Regions from separate parts of the Metabacillus elymi genome, predicted to be linked through region 3. Evidence: riboswitches for the same ligand, from Rfam matches in the RefSeq annotation. Region 3 holds a riboswitch; each other region holds the start of a gene.

Region 1 (6,090 bases), 1.3 Mb from region 3:
TTTTAACTTTCTATGAATGAAAAAATAAAACACAGACAAGCAAACGATCGTAATAACAGCTGGTATTCCTAACAAACTCCAAAATAACCCTTGCGATTCTTGAATTTGTCCAAAAGTATTTTTCACAAAAATATAGCTAAGAAGTCCAATCGTACTTGTAAGTACTACTGCTAAAATCGCAAGACAAATTTGAAATTTAACTGAAATCCTTTCATAAAACTTCATCTCTTTTTTCATTTTGTAGCCCCCACAGTTTTATGTCTTTACCTATTACATCGGATATGAGGGTACAAATGTTAACTTCTTTACTCATAAAAATCAAAATAAAATTAGTAAATGCAGAAAAATTAGTTAATAGGCCCTTTAGCCTTTTAACTAATTTTCGTTTATAATTCAAATTCCCATTCTTCTTGCAAAAGCAAATAGAGAATAAATAACGTGTTTTCTACATTAAACACTTACCCAATATTTTACTAATGAGACGACAGGTGGATGTAAATTGTTTCAAACTATTTCAAATATCGATAAAATTCGTGTTTAATCTTACGACAAAAAGAGGTCCACCCCCTTATTGAACTTCAACTGAAGTCTCAATATGGTCATGAACCTCTCCTTTTTCAACATGAACTACTATCTTATATATCCCAGTTTCTTCAAATTGATAGGAAGATGTGTACGTCCCTTTTGTCGATGCTTCTTCTGCATCAATATACTTATGTTGTTCTTCTCCATCCTTCCAAATTTCAAATCTCACCGTCGCATCTGGAAATGGTTGTTCACCCTCTTGAATTGTTGTTGATAACTGCTCCTCTTCATTTACCTTAAAATCAGATAATTCGTCTACAGTTATCGTTACACTACTATGATGGTGCCCCGCTTCTGTTTGTTCATGATGCTCGTGCTCATTCTCGCTTTCTTTTTCATCATTCTTTTCTGTAATCGTAGCTGTTGAGCCTTCTCCTACCTGAATATCTAATGATGGCATCGTATGATAACTTTCTACATTTGTATGTGCGGTTATTTTGAATGTACCATCTTCCTTAAATTGATAATTAATTCCATATGTACCTGTTTCAATAAGTTTTGCTTCAATTTTTTCTGAAACATCACCAAGTTTTATCTCAAACGTTACCTCTGCATCGTCCACTAGATCATCACCATAATATACTTTTGCAGCGATTGGTACTTCTTCGTTTTTATTAACATGTTTACTAGCAATTATTTCAACCTTTGGTGCTTTTACTTCCTCTTCAGAAGCGACTTGATGTTCTTGATGATTTGCTGATTCTTGACAGCCGCTTAAAACTAAAGAAAGGAAAATGAAGGAGCAAGTGATTATCCCTTGTTTCATATTGTATAACCTCCAAATCGTCACTCATACTATGATATAACATAACTATCATAATTAGATACGTTTTCTTTGATGCTTCAATATTTATTCACATATAGAAGAAAAAATATTCACTTATTAAGTCTTATACACTGATATAGAAAAGGGTCTGATGCAAAATACATCAGACCCTTTTCTTCTTTTATAAATTATTGATTTAACGCTTCTTTACTTAACGCTTCAGCTTTGTCTGTGCTTTCCCATGGAAGATCTAGATCATTACGACCGAAATGTCCATACGCAGCAGTTTGCTTATATATCGGACGACGTAGATTAAGCATTTTTATAATACCCGCTGGACGTAGATCAAAGTTGTTACGTACAACAGCTACTAAAACTTCTTCCGATACTTTTCCAGTTCCAAATGTATCAACTGAAATCGATACCGGTTGTGCAACACCAATTGCATATGCTAATTGAACTTCACATTTATCAGCTAATCCAGAAGCAACAATATTTTTCGCTACATAACGAGCAGCATAAGCGGCAGAACGGTCAACTTTTGTCGCATCCTTACCAGAGAATGCACCACCACCGTGACGTGCATAACCACCGTACGTATCAACGATAATTTTACGTCCAGTTAAACCAGCATCTCCTTGAGGTCCCCCAATGACGAAGCGACCTGTTGGATTAATGAAATACTTTGTATTTTCATCAATTAATTCTGCAGGGACAACTGGGTTAATAACATGCTCTTTTAGGTTACGCTGAATTTGTTCTAATGAAATTTCTGGGTGATGCTGAGTGGAAATAACGATCGTATCAATACGAACTGGTTTATCATTTTCATCATATTCTACCGTAACTTGTGTTTTACCGTCTGGACGTAAGTAAGGAAGTATATCCTCTTTACGTACTTCTGTTAAACGACGTGAAAGTTTGTGAGCTAATGAAATTGGAAGTGGCATTAATTCCTTTGTTTCATTACATGCAAATCCAAACATTAATCCTTGGTCTCCAGCACCGATTGCATCAATTTCTTCATCAGACATTAGGCCTTCACGAGCTTCAAGTGCTTGGTCAACACCCATAGCGATATCGGCTGATTGCTCATCAATTGAAGTAAGAACTGCACAAGTTTCTGCATCAAAGCCATATTTAGCTCGTGTATAGCCAATACCTTTAATTGTTTCACGAACAATTTTTGGGATATCAACGTATGTAGTTGTTGTAATTTCCCCAGCAACTAAAACTAATCCTGTCGTAACAGACGTTTCACACGCTACACGTGCATTTGGATCTTTTTCAATAATTGCATCAAGGATTGAATCTGAAATTTGGTCACAAATCTTATCTGGATGGCCTTCTGTTACAGACTCAGAAGTAAATAAACGTTTTTTAGTCATGTTAAAGTTTTCCTCCTCATACTCATGTTCAAATTGATCCGGAACTCTTCCTTTTACCTAAAAGAATCACGCTGGCATGTTTTGTGAACAGAATTATTATGTACCTCTACCACATGCTTGTCCTGGTAAAACTCTAATGAAGAAGATACGCTTATTTTCTGTTATCAAAAAAACCTTTCCCTAAATGAGGAAAGGTTTGTTATCGTTCATAGCCTTTCGCTCTTATCGATCAAGGGCTTTCGCCTTGCATCAGGTTAGCACCTTTGCGTCGGAAAATGTCATTTGGGCATAATCGCCGCTTTCCTTTGATAGCAGGTTGCTGGGTTTCATAGGGCCTGTCCCTCCACCAGCTCGGGATAAGAGAATCCGTTCAAGGACATATCATAGCGCACTGGGGTAATGGTGTCAACAAAAAACAGCAAGTTATCAGAGATTATTTCCTATTAATTTTCATGATTAATCTATTCATTAGTGTTACCCATTTTGTTGACATATTATTAAGTTTCTTTTTGAAGTATAAAAATTGCTTTCTAAACTTTTTTTCAAAAAACACACACGATTAGTATGTTCAATTAAATATAATGTGTTATACTATTTAAAACTAAGTCAGAATTTTGTAATATATCTTTCTACGTTAATTTTTCGAAAAGGATGGTAATGGGGATGAATATTGTGGAGATGACAAATGAATTAGCAGAGTTGTTAAAAGGGGATAATGCAAGACATAATTTATCAGTTGCTCAACTTGTGGAAAAAGTACTTAAACGCAAGGAAGGGATTTTAACCTCAACTGGTGCAATCCGAGCGACTACTGGAGCATATACTGGTAGGTCTCCACAAGATAAATTTATCGTGAAAGAAAGTTCTATCGAAAATAAAATTGATTGGGGCATTGTTAATCAACCTATTTTAGAGGCTGACTTTGATAAGCTTTATAGTAAAATGATCAACTACTTAAAGGAACGAGAAGAATTATACATTTTCAATGGTTTTGCCGGTGCAGATAAACGCTATCAGTTGCCTCTTCAAGTCATAAATGAATATGCTTGGCATAATTTATTCGCACAGCAGCTTTTTATAAAAGACAATGAAAAATCGATTACAAATGAGAAGCCTTTTACTATTCTTTGTGCACCACACTTTAAAGCTGATCCTGCTGTTGATGGTACAAATTCTGAAACATTTATCATTATTTCATTTGAGAAAAGAACAATTTTAATCGGTGGGACAGAATACGCTGGTGAAATGAAAAAATCTGTCTTTTCAGTTATGAACTTTTTGTTACCAGAAAACAATATTCTTTCAATGCATTGCTCAGCAAATGTTGGTTTTGAAGGTGATGTTGCTTTATTTTTCGGTTTATCTGGAACTGGAAAAACAACTTTGTCTGCTGATCCTAACAGACGATTAATCGGTGACGATGAGCATGGCTGGTCTACTTCAGGCATCTTTAATATTGAAGGCGGTTGCTATGCGAAATGTATTAATTTATCGGAAGAAAAAGAGCCCCAAATTTTTAATGCCATTCGCTATGGTGCCGTTTTAGAAAACGTTGTTGTTGATAATGAAACTCGTGAAGCTGATTATGATAATTCCTTTTTCACTGAGAATACAAGGGCTGCATATTCGTTAGATGCTATTGATAAGGTTATTACACCTAGTATAGCGGGACATCCACAAGCAATTGTTTTTTTAACTGCAGATGCATTTGGGGTTCTTCCTCCAATTAGCAAGTTAACTAGAGAACAAGCAATGTACCATTTCTTGAGCGGCTATACTAGTAAGCTTGCAGGAACTGAGCGAGGAATTACCGCTCCTGAGGCAACCTTTTCAACTTGCTTCGGTTCACCATTCCTACCATTACAAGCCACTCGCTATGCGAACATGCTTGGACAAAAAATTGATGAACATGAAGTTCAAGTATTTTTAGTTAATACAGGCTGGACCGGTGGTGAATATGGCGTAGGGAATCGAATAAAGTTACAATATACAAGAGCAATGGTTCAAGCTGCAATTGAAGGAGATCTTGATCATATTGAGACGGTAACTGATGAAGTATTTGGTCTCAACATTCCAATACACGTTCCAGGTGTTCCGGATGATAAACTTCAGCCACATCTTACTTGGAGTTCTAAGGAAGCTTATGAAAAGAAAGCAAAAGAGCTAGCATCACAGTTTAAGAAAAACTTTGAAAAATTTGCACATGTTTCCCCTGAAATCCAACAATTTGGTGGACCTATAGGTTAAAAGAATTGGAGGCTGACTCAAAAGCTAATGAGTCAGCCTCCCTTTTATTTAAAGAGATATTAAACTGATAATTGATAACTTAAGTTATATTTCAACATAATAATTTTATCCTAACCTGCAAACAAAAATTCATGATATTGTAATTTTTCCAATTTCACTTCAGGATTAATTTAGGCTCTTTCCTAAAAATAGTAGTTTTTAAATAAAAACTATTTCAGGTTGATTGGAACACTATAAAACAAATAAACCAGGTAAAAAAGCAAATTACTTTTTCACCTGGTTTATCTTTTGTTTTATTAATTCGTTGAATTAAGGGCAACTAACCGATATGTTACAACTGTTTTATTTTCATGAAGCTGAAGTTTTTCTACAATAGCCTCACCAGCAATTTCTCCATCCTTCGTTTTTCTAACCTCTATCGGAATATCGATCGGATATATTCTATATCCTTCTTTCGTTAAAAGAAATATATTTTCTTCCATTCGTTGTTCTTTACCTTTTGTTACAATCATTGTATTGAATTCAACAGGCATTCCCAAAAGAAAACCTCCTTATTGGTACATTTCATTTTATTTTATTTTACCACCTTGTCCTGACAAGAAAAACTAATTTATTGTTTTTTCATCCAGGAACATAGTCTATGTAGTGTTTCACGGTTTATTTTAGGAGGAAAATAATGAGTAAATCCCTTAAAGTACCAGCTTTCAACTTGTTTATTTAATTCCTTTAATCTTTTTTCAAGCCTGTATGCATGCTCAACTGAGACATTTTTATCCTTAACTCCGTGTATAATTAATACAGGTGGATTCATGTTTTCTAATTCGTACAAAGGTGTTCTCCACATATATCGATTCGGGAATTTTGTAGGTGTACCACCAATAACTCTTTTCATCATTCGACGTAAATCCTCACGCTCAACATATGTTAAAAACATATCAGAGACTCCACCCCATGTAACAACAGAACGCACATCTTCAGCTAAAATACCAGTTAATAATGCCATAACACCACCTCTTGAAAATCCAAAAACATGGATACGATGTGAATGCACATTTGGATGCCTTTTTAAAAGTTCGATTGCTGAGATGGCATCATAACGATCAT
Region 2 (6,090 bases), 540 kb from region 3:
TAAAAATGTATATTCCATAGTTCACTAGGAGCTAGATGACAAAGCGCTTATTCACAGTACTAGATTTTTATAGTTTCCTGCTTCATTCAAAAAGGCTGCTGGCTAAAATGCCAACAACCTCTTTTGCGTTATCTCCACAGCAAATTTACTGCTAGATATTCGATAATGCCCGTTTATTTTGTTTTATAATACGTAAGTGCCAGTGCAAACGCAAGTACTGTACCTTTTACAATATCCATTGCATAATATGGTACTGACATCATAACTAAGCCATTTTGAAGTATCCCAATTAACACTGCTCCAATAAATGTACCAAACGCATTTGGTTTTCCCGCCCCTAATACTGAGAAACCAATAAATGCTGCAGCAACAGAGTCCATTAAGTACGGGGAACCAGCATTAATTTCTGCTGTCATAACACGGGAAGCTAGAACGATTCCACCAATTGATGCAAAAAGAGCAGATAATAGATAAGCTGCTATCTTATACTTATTAACTGGAATCCCAGATAATCTTGCCGCTTCGATATTTCCACCAATCACATACATGTATCTCCCATGCTTTGTAAAGTTAAGAAAAACGTGTACAACCACCACAACAATGACCATGATCAAGATAATCCAAGGAACCTGACCAATTTTTTCAAATATCGGGCTAATGATTCCTGTTGAAAACGTTCCATCAGGCATCACCATATTTTGCGAAACAGTTGCACCCTTTGTGTATGTGAGTGCAATTCCTTGTACAATAAACATTGTCGCTAATGTAATTAGCATATCAGGAACCTTTAGTTTCACAATAATAAATGAATTTAACACTCCTACAAGTAATGATGCGACAATTGCGGAAAATATCGCAATAAACGTATTTTGAGAAAACCACACAAACATTGAAATAACAATTGCATTTGATAATGAAGCCACTGATCCAACTGACAAATCAAAACCATTTACTGATAACGAGATCGTAATTCCAATTGCGATAATCGTTACAATAGAAATAGAACGTAATATATTAATAAGATTATTGCCTTGAATAAACGTTGGATTAGATATAGCGAAAACTATAATAAGAATGAAAATTGTTAAAATTGTCCCATATTTATATAAAAATTGAAAAAGATCAAATGTCCTTTTTGAAGGATTACTCGCTTGTACAGGATTTGATTGATTCATCCTTAGTTGCCTCCTGTTGAATAAAATAATAGCTCTTCTTCATTGGTTAAGTCCGTTTCTAATTCTTTTGCAACCTGTCCATCATATAAAACATATAATCGATTGGTAATCCCCATTATTTCTGATAACTCAGAGGAGGCATAGATAATTGCCTTTCCTCTTTGTGCCAGCTCACATATAAGCTCAAAAATATCTTTTTTCGCTCCGACATCCACGCCTTTAGTTGGCTCATCAAAGATATAAACGTCTGCATCAGCTATTAACCATTTTCCTATGGCAATTTTTTGTTGATTACCACCAGACAGATTTTGGACTCTAGCTTCTTCTGAAGGTGTTTTAATCCCTAGACTGTCAATAAGCTCTAATGCCTTTTGCTTTTCTGCCTTACGATTTAAGAAACTAAAAGGCCTTGTAAAAGCACCCAGATTTGCTGCGGTTAGATTTGTTGCAACTGACTCCATAACAAGAATACCTTCTTTTCTTCTTTCCTCAGGTACTAATGCGATTCCTTGTTTTACTGCTTGATATGGATTTGATAAAGTTAACACCTTACCTCGTAGTTTTACCTCACCTGACTTTATTTTTGCTTCTCCGAATAAAGCTTTACAAAATTCCGTTTTACCAGCTCCAACTAAGCCTGCAATCCCAACAATTTCACCCTTATGAACTGACAGAGAAATATTTCTTATTTTATCCGTATCTGAAAGAGTGTTTACTTCAAAGATCTTTTCACCAATTTGAGAAGGTTTTTTCGGGAATTGTTCTTGCAATTCCCTACCTAGCATTTGTTCCACTACCTTACCTGTCGTGGTATCAGCAACAAACTCATGTGAAACTAACTTACCGTTCCTCATAATTGTAATTTCATCACAGATTTCAAAAATTTCTGGGAGCCGGTGGGAAATAAAGATGATTCCTACATCCTTCGCTTTAAGCTCTTGCACGATCCTGAACAACTCTTTTGTTTCTGAATGGCTAAGCGGGGCTGTTGGTTCATCTAATATAAGAAATTTACAATCTGTCGAGACTGTTCTAGCAATCAGTACCATTTGTTTTTCTGCCAAGGTTAACTCGCTAACTAATTTTTTGGAGGAAACATGAATGTTTAGGCTGTTCAAAATAACTGTTGCTTTTTTATGAAGATCCTTCCACCTTACAAATTGTCTTTTCCCCATCCCATTAACAGTATTTGATAGCATAATATTTTCCCCTACTGTTAAATTTGGTATGAGCGCAGTATCTACCTCTTGGTGAACAATTTGAATACCACAGCCTTGTGCTTCCTTTGGGGTACGGATATTTGTTTTATGATCATCAATTAAGATCTCACCAGTGTAATGGTCATAGGTACCTGATAAAACCTTCATTAACGTTGATTTCCCAGCACCATTTGCTCCAATTAGAGCATGGGTTGTACCACTTTTCATTGTAAAATCTACAGAATCTAATGCCTTCACACCAGGAAATTCGATTGAGACTTCTTTCATTTTTAATACTGTATGAATCATCATTTACCTCCTCTGATGTTAATGGAGAAAATTTTGCTATTATTCTATCAAAACCAATTTTTCATCTGTGGAGATTTCTACCAGTATATGGAGGATAAAAGCAAACACCCTCTTATACTAGACCAAGAGAGTGTTCGCTCATTTTCTTCATAGAATAGTTCTTACTTTTTATAATACTCTTTTAATCTCTTCATCCATTCCTCTTCAAATGCGGTAGACTGCCCCCAACCTTCAACAGTATCTGCAAGATTTACCATATTAATAGGCTCGTCTGATTTCCCTAATACTTCACCAGAAATAAGTGATGCTTCAAGGTTATACGTTGCTGGCGTTTCTTCACCAGCTAGCTTTTTAGCTAACAATCTCATGTCAACTGCTCCAATTAACTTTGGATCAACTGCTGCCGTATATTTCCAAGAGCTACTCTTATCTTGCATTTCTTGAAGATCTGCATTCGATACATCAATACCGTAAATCTTAATTTCATCTCTACCAGCTTCTTTAATTGCACGTGCTGCACCGATTGCAAATGCATCCCATGTCGCGAAGATTGCATCAATTTCACCTTTAGGATGTTTATTAAGCATTGCTGCTACAGCATTTTGCGTTTTTACAGAAGTATCAGCTGCTGCCACTCCAAAACGCTCAATTTCTTTAATACCAGAGTTACTAGCCAATTTCTCTTGGTAAACTTGATTACGTCTAACCATCGGAGGAAAGCCATCTACCCAAAGATACACAATATTTGCTTCACCATTAGTATCTTTAATAAGTTGGTCTAATGCTAATGTTGCAAGTGCTTCATCATCCTGAGATGTTAATGTTACATTTTCAATTTGTGCTAATTTTTCCGTTGAATCAAATGTAACAACACTTTTCCCAGCATCAACTAGTTTTTGAACCGCATTAACAGTTGCAGCGTCATCTCCGTGAGAAATAATAAATCCATCATAATCTTCTTCTAGTCCTTGTGCTATGGCATCATGAAATTTTGCCGTGTCTCCATTAGCTGTAAATACATCTACTTGAAAGCCTAATGCTTCTCCTTCTTCCTTCGCACCAGCTAAAAATTGTGCTGTATGATCATCTCCACCGATTTTACGGATGACTTTAATCTTTGCCCTCTCACCACCAGCAAAGCGTTCTGGAACATTCTCTAATGAAACATCTGGGTTGCCTTTCCTTTTTTCAGGTTCAGTCGTTTCTCCACTATTTGAAGCACAACCTGTTAGTAATAGTGTAAATACTAGAATAAAAATAAATGCAGAGTGAAAAATTTTGTTATTCATGATTGTAAACTCCCCTTTTTCTTTTTTTGTATATTTTTACTTTATAAACACAAAAAACCTCTCTAAGATAGAGAGGTTTCGCCACAAGAATATATAGGAGTCTCCTCTCTTATCTTTCAAAACCGTAACGGTTTTGCAGGATTTAGCACCAATTCTATAATAGAACGGTTGCCGGGCGTCATCGGGCCAGTCCCTCTGCCACTCTTGATAAGAGATCGAATATGCAATTAAGTAAAGATAAGAATATGTATACTTTAATAGTGTATAGCATTAATGTCAACTATTATTTGAATATTTATATTAAATGATTTTTTAAAAAAATACCTCTTATTATGTTATAGGAAAATAATAATGTATCCATTTGATTATTACTCCCATTTACAGTTTTAATGCTTTCCCCCACAGACACAGGTGGTAAATCTCAGTTTGTTAAATTAATTATTTGATAAATTTTTTTGATAGTAACTGTAAATACCAAGGGAAGAAGAATCTAAAAAGTGTAAAATAAACAGGAATTCCATACCATGTATTCCAATCGTTATTTACCATGTATCCAGACTTAACTAATCCTAATTCTAAGACAAAACATAATAATGTAAAAACAAAAGCAAAAACCCATTTCTTCTGAGGTTTATAAAAATTAACATAAATAGTAGCAATGCTCGCAGGTACAAAGCTAATTAACATAGAATCACTTGGCTCGATTGTTTGTTTTTTTGCTAGGTCAAATAAATCAAATACTGCCCCTGCAATGCTATCAGAAATCCAAGAAAACCCACTTAAGAAAACAATAGTAATAAATATACCGACCCATGTTAGATTTTTTTTTGGCATGATTAATACGAATAATATTGTTGTTATTACTAAGGTCCATACATACCATTCACCTTCATACTTCATTAATTCCATTAAATCACCTTATTATCATTTATTTTCAAATCAATTATCTTTTATGTTTATCTTGATATAATTAGTTGGAAAATATACCAATTCTTCCTCATCTCCCTTTAAGCCTATGTTAATAAGGATAAAAGTAAAGAGGTTGTATAGAATAATGATGTGCAAAAGGAGGTGGAAGAATGCCAAATCGAAATGATAACAAATTTAGAAAAATTGAATCTGAAAGCGCGAAACAAGGGAAATCTCAAGAAGAGTATGCTGCTGAGCTTGAGAGGAACCGTGCGAGAAGTCAAGGAAAAAAATAATTGTATACTTAATGTTAAAGGTGAGCATTTTACTGTGCTTGCCTTATTTTATTTGCAGAATATAAGGGATCTAGTCCACTAAGTAAAAGAGGCTGGGACAAAAGTATTTCAGCCAAAGAAAAACCCGAACTATCATGCGAAATTCTAATTTAGAGTTTCGTAATAGTTTGGGTTTTTTATTTATATCGCTTAATTAAATTAAAAATTATTCGGCTTTAAGAATGGTCAATTTAGTTATGTCCCAGCCTCTAGAGACCTCTAAGCGATCAAATCCTATACATTAACTTTTACGCGCTTTTTTATAGATCGGTCAAGAACAAGCGGCAGAACAAGAATAACTCCAATGACCATGCAAACAGCTGATACCTGATATGAAATCCCCAGACCAACCTGTTGTTTTAAGATTCCCGCTAAACTCATCATCAGCACCATCGCGCCCATAAAAAGAGGTGTCATGATCCCGTTTACTCTCCCTACAAAAGATTCCTCAGCATTTTGAAGAATCATTGTATTAATACTAATTTGAATAGCTGGCATCATTAATCCTGTGAAAAACTGGGCTATTAAAGTTAGCCATAAAATCTCCGAGAACCCAATGACTGAAATCATTAGGGCATTTACAAACATACCCGCTGCGAGCATTCGAATCGGTGTTACTTTCTTTGATAAAGCTAACGCGATTCCACCTCCAATAATCATAGCAATTCCGTTTATCGCCATAAACCATTGGACAAACTCCTTATCCATTTGAAGCTGTTCTGTCACAATAAAGATACCTAATGGTTGTATTAAACCAACAGCCAATCCTGCTACGAAGAAATTAGCACCTAGGATGGTGAGAAATCTATTTTTCATAACATACTTAAATCCTTGCACAAATTCTTCTAAAACTGTTGTTTGCTCATCAGTTTTT
Region 3 (6,090 bases):
CTAAATTGATTTTGGTGGTAAAACTTAAATTTTCAATTATTATCTAGATTTCTCAATAAACCGGTATTTTTAGAAAAATAAAATGCTCTTGATTTATATAAGAATTATAAATAATAACAAGGAAGATGTGTAAGTACCCTAAAATATGGTTGCCTAAATAACTGGTTAATAACCATATCTTCGTATTAAATGTTAAAGCGGTCCTGAAGCGGACTCCCGTCTTACGCCCTAACCAACAAAGTGCCAAAATCAACAGTGAACGTTTTGGCAAAGGTTCACTTCTTGTTATAATGAAACAAGAAATGAACAGGTAACGATTGTGATAATCAATTAATATCGCATGAAGTGAAGCTGAAATAGATTATTAAAGGATGAAAATTAATTGGACAATAAAGACCCAAAAATGAATTATGTATATACTTACTCCTATCCTGATGACGAAAGTTCTTTGTGTGCTTTGGAAATGCGCTCTTTTTTTGGAAAAGAGTCTAAGTCTAGAGTATTGGAAAGCCCAGTGAAGGTTAATCCCACGCGAAGCCCGTTTATTAAGGAAAGAATTGAAGTGAGATATGAGGGGGAAAGCCTTCAGGACCTTGTCAAAAAGGTAAAATCTCTACAATTAGTCGAGGAGACATTTAAAGTTATTTATGTGAAAAATGGAGGGCTTGCAAAAACTGAAAAAGAAGGCTTTGAGAGACGACGTTCAGTAGAGCGAGAGATTGGATTGCATGTCAAAGGTGAAGCGGATTTCCATAATCCAGATCGATTGTTTGGGGTCATGAATGTAAATGGACGATGGGTATTCGGTGACTACGCTAAAAGTGAGGCGGTTTGGCTCAAACATCAAAAGAAGCCTCATGGTTATTCCACTGCTCTCAATACTCGTGTTGCAAGGGCGGTAGTTAATATTGCCATTCCAAATCCAAGTGGAATAAAGGCAATCGACCCATGCTGTGGGATTGGGACAGTACTAGTTGAAGCCCGATCAATGGGGATTGATATAGTAGGAAGTGACCGAAATTACCTAATCCTGAATGGGGCACGAGAAAACATCGAACACTTTGGTCTAACTGGAGAAGTAAATTTAGCAGATATCAGAGATATAACTAATGACTATGATGTAGCGATTATTGATTTACCTTACAACTTGTGTTCTGTCATAACAGATGTAGAAAAACTGGAAATGCTCGAGAGTGCGCGGAGATTTGCAAAGAAAGTGGTAGTGGTAACGATCGAACCGATTGATGAGGTTTTAAGAAACGCAGGATTTTCCATTATTGATCGAGCTATCGCTAAAAAAGGGTCGTTTATCCGTGAAGTGATCGTATGTAAGTGAGGAAAGGGGGACAGTCCCTCACCACTTCACAGCTTTAATGTTGTGAGGGACAGTCCCCTGATTTGACCTTTTAAAGTGGACAAGGTAATTCCATCTATTCTTTTTAATCTTGGTGGTTAACATCCTTGTTGAAGGGAGTAATAATTTTTTTATACTCTTGCGAAAAGAATATAAATGTTGTACTCTTATTTATGTTTTTAATAAAAAAATAAATATGATGATCTTCTTATATAGAGAGACAGAGGGACTGGCCCAATGAAGTCTCGGCAGCAGGCTCAAGATGAGTGCTGTGCCAAATCCAGCAAGCGAAAACGCTTGAAAGATGAGAAGGGTGTTTTATTATAATAAGGCCTCTTCTATTTGTTTGAAAAGAAGAGGTTTTTTATTTTCCCCACATATAGGATGACAGAGTGGATGAAAAAGGTGTTTTGTAAAAAATTAGTGAGGTGTTCATCATGAGTACAGACAGAAAAGGGAATCCATGGGCTCTTTTGCCTTTTGTCGTGTTTTTAATAATCTTTATTGGCTCTGGAATCGTAACAGGAGATTTTTATAAGTTTCCTGTTATAGTGGCGATTACGATTGCAGCAGCTGTCGCTTTAGCAATGAATCGAAAAGAGTCTTTCAATCAGAAGGTTGAGATCTTTTGTAAGGGTGCCGGTGACACAAATATTATGTTAATGGTCATTATTTTCCTTTTAGCTGGTGCTTTTTCAGAAGTAGCAAAGGGAATGGGTGCGGTTGATTCAACTGTAAATCTTGCATTATCAGTTGTACCACAAAACTTATTAATGGTGGGTATATTCATTATCGCGTGTTTTATATCTCTATCTATGGGTACAAGTATGGGAACAATTGTAGCACTTGCACCAATAGGCGTTGGTATTAGTGAGCAGACTGATATTTCACTAGCACTTTCAATGGCTGCGGTTATTGGTGGTGCGATGTTTGGTGATAATTTGTCTTTTATTTCTGATACAACGATTGCTGCAGTGCGCACACAAGGTACAAAAATGAAAGATAAGTTTAAAGTGAACTTTTTCATTGTCTTACCGGCGGCAATAATTGCTTGTGTTATTCTGGGGTTTTTAACAATCGGAGAACAAGCAGTTGTCACACAGCATTCATATAGTTGGGTTAAAATTTTACCATATATCTTTGTGCTTATCACAGCGCTAGCAGGGGTCAATGTATTCCTCGTTCTTTTCATTGGAGTTGTTTTTTCAGGAGTTATTGGGTTAGCAGATGGTAGTTACCGCTTAATGGATATCATTCAACAAATAGGTAATGGGATGTCAGGGATGTATGAGATCTCTTTCCTAGCCATATTAATTGCAGGCATGGTGGAAGTGATTAAACATAATGGAGGTATTGATTATCTTCTTTATAAAGTGACACGCAATATTAAATCAAAAAGAGGGGCTGAATTTAGTATTGCTGGACTTGTTGGTTTAACAGATCTTTCAACAGCAAATAACACGATTTCCATTATCATCACTGGCCCGCTTGCTAAAAATATTGCTGATAAGTATGAGATTGATCCACGTAAATCAGCAAGCCTGTTAGATGTTTTTTCGTGCTGTATTCAAGGTTTAATCCCATATGGAGCACAATTACTTGTAGCTGCAGGAGTTGCAAATATATCACCAGTAAGTATTTTACAATTTTCATTTTATCCATTATTAATTGGAGTATGTGGAGTGATCTCAATTTTAATCGGTTATCCACGATTTGAGCGAGGTAGGAATTGAATCAGTTACAAAAGGCTAACCTTTACTTATAACGTTGGGTTAGTTTTTTTGTATTTAGGTCTGTTAATGCTCACTATTGATTTTGGTACGTTGTTGATTGGAGTGAATGATTACAGCGGAAATCAACAACCAAGTTTAACGGTGCCTTGTATTTAAATTTGTTCCTTAGATACTCAATTAATGATAAAAGACTAGTTTAGAAATAAAAATCATTTCGGTAAATAAAAAGGACTTTGTTCTTTTTATGAATGTACTGCTTTATACAGGTAAATATAATACATAAGTATGATTTTGGTGTTTTCTTAATGGATTCACAAAACATCCATTTATATTTCAAGTAGGGTTTGGTAAGATCAAATGGTTGTCTGATGACCGACAACTAAATCCTATTAAGTAATGGTAAGCACTTATTCTTAGTACTTAACCAAATTTGATACATCTAAGAGGTGACAATAATGAATTTATTATGGGGAATATTCGGTATTTTAGTTGTTTTGTGTATTGCATTTCTTTTATCCAATGGAAAGAAAGCGATTAATTTTAGAACTATAATTGGTGGCTTAGCGATCCAGATTATTTTTGCATTTATCGTGTTGAAGTGGGAAGCGGGAAGAACTGGGCTGGAGTGGTTCACTTTAAGGGTCCAGGATATTATTAATTATGCAAATGAAGGAATTTCATTTCTTTTTGGTCCACTTGCAAGTGGCGGAGAATTTGGGGTAGTATTCGCTTTTCAAGTGTTAACAGTAATTATTTTCTTTTCATCATTAATTTCAGTCTTATATTATTTAGGCATTATGCAATGGTTTATAAAAATCATTGGTGGTGGTTTATCAAAGCTTCTAGGCACGAGTCAGTCAGAATCAATATCAGCGGCAGCAAATATTTTTGTTGGTCAAACGGAAGCACCACTTGTTATCCGACCATATTTAGCTAAAATGACGAAGTCTGAACTTTTTGCAGTAATGACGGGTGGACTTGCTTCTGTCGCAGGGTCTGTACTTGTTGGTTATGCACTTTTAGGTGTACCACTTGAATATCTACTTGCTGCAAGCTTTATGGCGGCACCTGCAGGATTAATTATGGCAAAAATAATGATGCCAGAGACAGAGCGATCATCCGACTCAGGTTTTGAAATCTCCAAAGATACAGATTCAGTAAATGTTATTGATGCAGCAGCTCGTGGTGCAAGCGACGGGTTAAAGCTTGCATTAAATGTTGGAGCGATGTTATTAGCATTTATTGCATTAATTGCTTTAGTTAATGGGATTTTAAGCGGTATAGGTGGAATATTTGGTTTTGAAACACTATCACTTGAGGGAATTTTAGGAATCCTGTTCTCTCCGATTGCTTTTGCTGTGGGTGTACCTTGGTCAGAAGCAGTTACCGCAGGTAGCTTTATTGGACAAAAGTTAGTATTAAATGAGTTTGTTGCTTATTCAGCATTTGCACCACAAATCGACCAATTGTCTGATAAAACAGTAATGGTTGTAAGCTTTGCACTATGTGGCTTTGCAAATCTAAGTTCTATGGCAATTCTTCTTGGTGGCTTAGGTGAACTAGCACCAAATCGCCGCCCTGATATTGCAAGATTAGGTCTCCGTGCAGTAGCAGCAGGAATGTTAGCTTCCTTATTAAGTGCAGCAATAGCAGGTATGTTTATTTAAAGGAAAAGGGTAACCCCAAAAGTCTCTGTTTAAGACTTTTTGGGGTTACCCTTTTTTCAGTGAATCCTAACCTTCATTTAGTGCCACCTTTTGTGGTCTTTTTTCTTTAACCACTTCTTGCTTTTCGTCTTCTTCTGCTGGTCCCACTCTCTTAATAAAGAATGCAAGGATTACAGCTATTAATGATAAGTAAGTTGCCACGACAAATGCATCATTGATTCCTTGGATAGTTGCTTCTTTTAAAATATATCCCATTTGCTCTGTAGCTTCAGGTGTTACACCAGCTGCTGTTGCCATTTCAGTTGCGTGTTTCTCTGTCTGGTTGGACATCACTGTAACAAGAAAGGCTGTACCAAGTGCACCGGAAATTTGCTTAAATGTGTTAGACATAGCTGTTCCATGTGCATTTAATCGTTGTGGAAGCTGATTTAACCCTGCTGTCATAATTGGCATCATTAACATTGACATACCGAACATACGAGCAGTATATATGACTAATAAAAATGTATATGTGGTCGAATCTGTCAGTTCACTGAATTCCCATGTTGTAACGGTAGTGATTGCTAAACCAATAACAGAGAGCCATCTTGCACCAACTTTATCAAAAATCCACCCTGTAATCGGAGACATAATTCCCATTAAAATCGCCCCAGGCAACAATAGCAACCCTGATTCAAGTGGCGTAAATCCGCGGATATTTTGTAAATAAATTGGCACTAGAATCATTCCAGCAAACATGGCCATTGTGATTATGGCATTAATGATCGTTGTAAGTGTAAACATATTATATCGAAACACTCTAAATTCCAACATAGGATTTTTTACAGTCATTTGACGCCAAATAAATAAGGAAAGAGTAATAATACCAATAATAATGGCTGAAATGACTTCTACACTAGTCCAACCTGAGTTACCAGCACTACTAAATCCATATAATAATCCTCCGAAACCTAATGTAGAAAGAATGATTCCCGTAATATCAATCTTAGGATATGTTTGTTTCGTTACATTTTTGAGAAAGACTATAGCTATAAGAAAATCGATAATAGCAATTGGTAATACGATATAGAATAATACTCTCCATGAATAATTTTGGACAATCCAACCTGAAAGTGTTGGACCAATAGCAGGTGCAAAGGTCATCGCTAATCCTATTAGCCCCATGGCTTGACCGCGCTTGGCAATTGGGAAGATTGTTAATATAACGATCATTAATAATGGCATAAGTATCCCTGCACCTGCTGCCTGCACAACTCTCCCAGTTAAAAGAATTGTGAAATCAGGGGCAATCGCACAAATGAACGTACCAGCTGAAAATAACCCCATTGAGGTCAAA

The links. Region 3 has a riboswitch for S-adenosylmethionine ahead of HUW50_RS08890 (Na+/H+ antiporter NhaC family protein). Riboswitches for the same ligand answer to the same signal wherever they lie in the genome.
Region 1: it holds a riboswitch for S-adenosylmethionine, as region 3 does, so the genes downstream of both, metK (methionine adenosyltransferase) here and HUW50_RS08890 (Na+/H+ antiporter NhaC family protein) in region 3, are expected to answer to the same signal.
Region 2: it holds a riboswitch for S-adenosylmethionine, as region 3 does, so the genes downstream of both, HUW50_RS11505 (sugar ABC transporter substrate-binding protein) here and HUW50_RS08890 (Na+/H+ antiporter NhaC family protein) in region 3, are expected to answer to the same signal.

What each region holds. Positions count from the first base shown of each region.
Region 1 covers NZ_CP055263.1:565,774-571,863, forward strand. Annotated here, with positions in the region: gene HUW50_RS02765 (methyl-accepting chemotaxis protein) at 1-237, opposite strand, end outside; gene HUW50_RS02770 (FixH family protein) at 569-1,351, opposite strand; gene metK (methionine adenosyltransferase) at 1,540-2,739, opposite strand; SAM riboswitch class I at 2,959-3,102, opposite strand; gene pckA (phosphoenolpyruvate carboxykinase (ATP)) at 3,403-4,986, shown strand; gene HUW50_RS02785 (DUF2584 domain-containing protein) at 5,283-5,525, opposite strand; gene HUW50_RS02790 (alpha/beta hydrolase family protein) at 5,597-6,090, opposite strand, start outside.
Region 2 covers NZ_CP055263.1:2,425,371-2,431,460, reverse strand. Annotated here, with positions in the region: gene HUW50_RS11515 (ABC transporter permease) at 174-1,175, opposite strand; gene HUW50_RS11510 (sugar ABC transporter ATP-binding protein) at 1,178-2,683, opposite strand; gene HUW50_RS11505 (sugar ABC transporter substrate-binding protein) at 2,845-3,972, opposite strand; SAM riboswitch class I at 4,079-4,186, opposite strand; gene HUW50_RS11500 (hypothetical protein) at 4,411-4,881, opposite strand; gene HUW50_RS27075 (hypothetical protein) at 5,052-5,177, shown strand; gene HUW50_RS11495 (MFS transporter) at 5,451-6,090, opposite strand, start outside.
Region 3 covers NZ_CP055263.1:1,887,950-1,894,039, reverse strand. Annotated here, with positions in the region: gene HUW50_RS08895 (TRM11 family SAM-dependent methyltransferase) at 383-1,336, shown strand; SAM riboswitch class I at 1,560-1,665, shown strand; gene HUW50_RS08890 (Na+/H+ antiporter NhaC family protein) at 1,792-3,087, shown strand; gene HUW50_RS08885 (NupC/NupG family nucleoside CNT transporter) at 3,543-4,754, shown strand; gene HUW50_RS08880 (DHA2 family efflux MFS transporter permease subunit) at 4,821-6,090, opposite strand, start outside.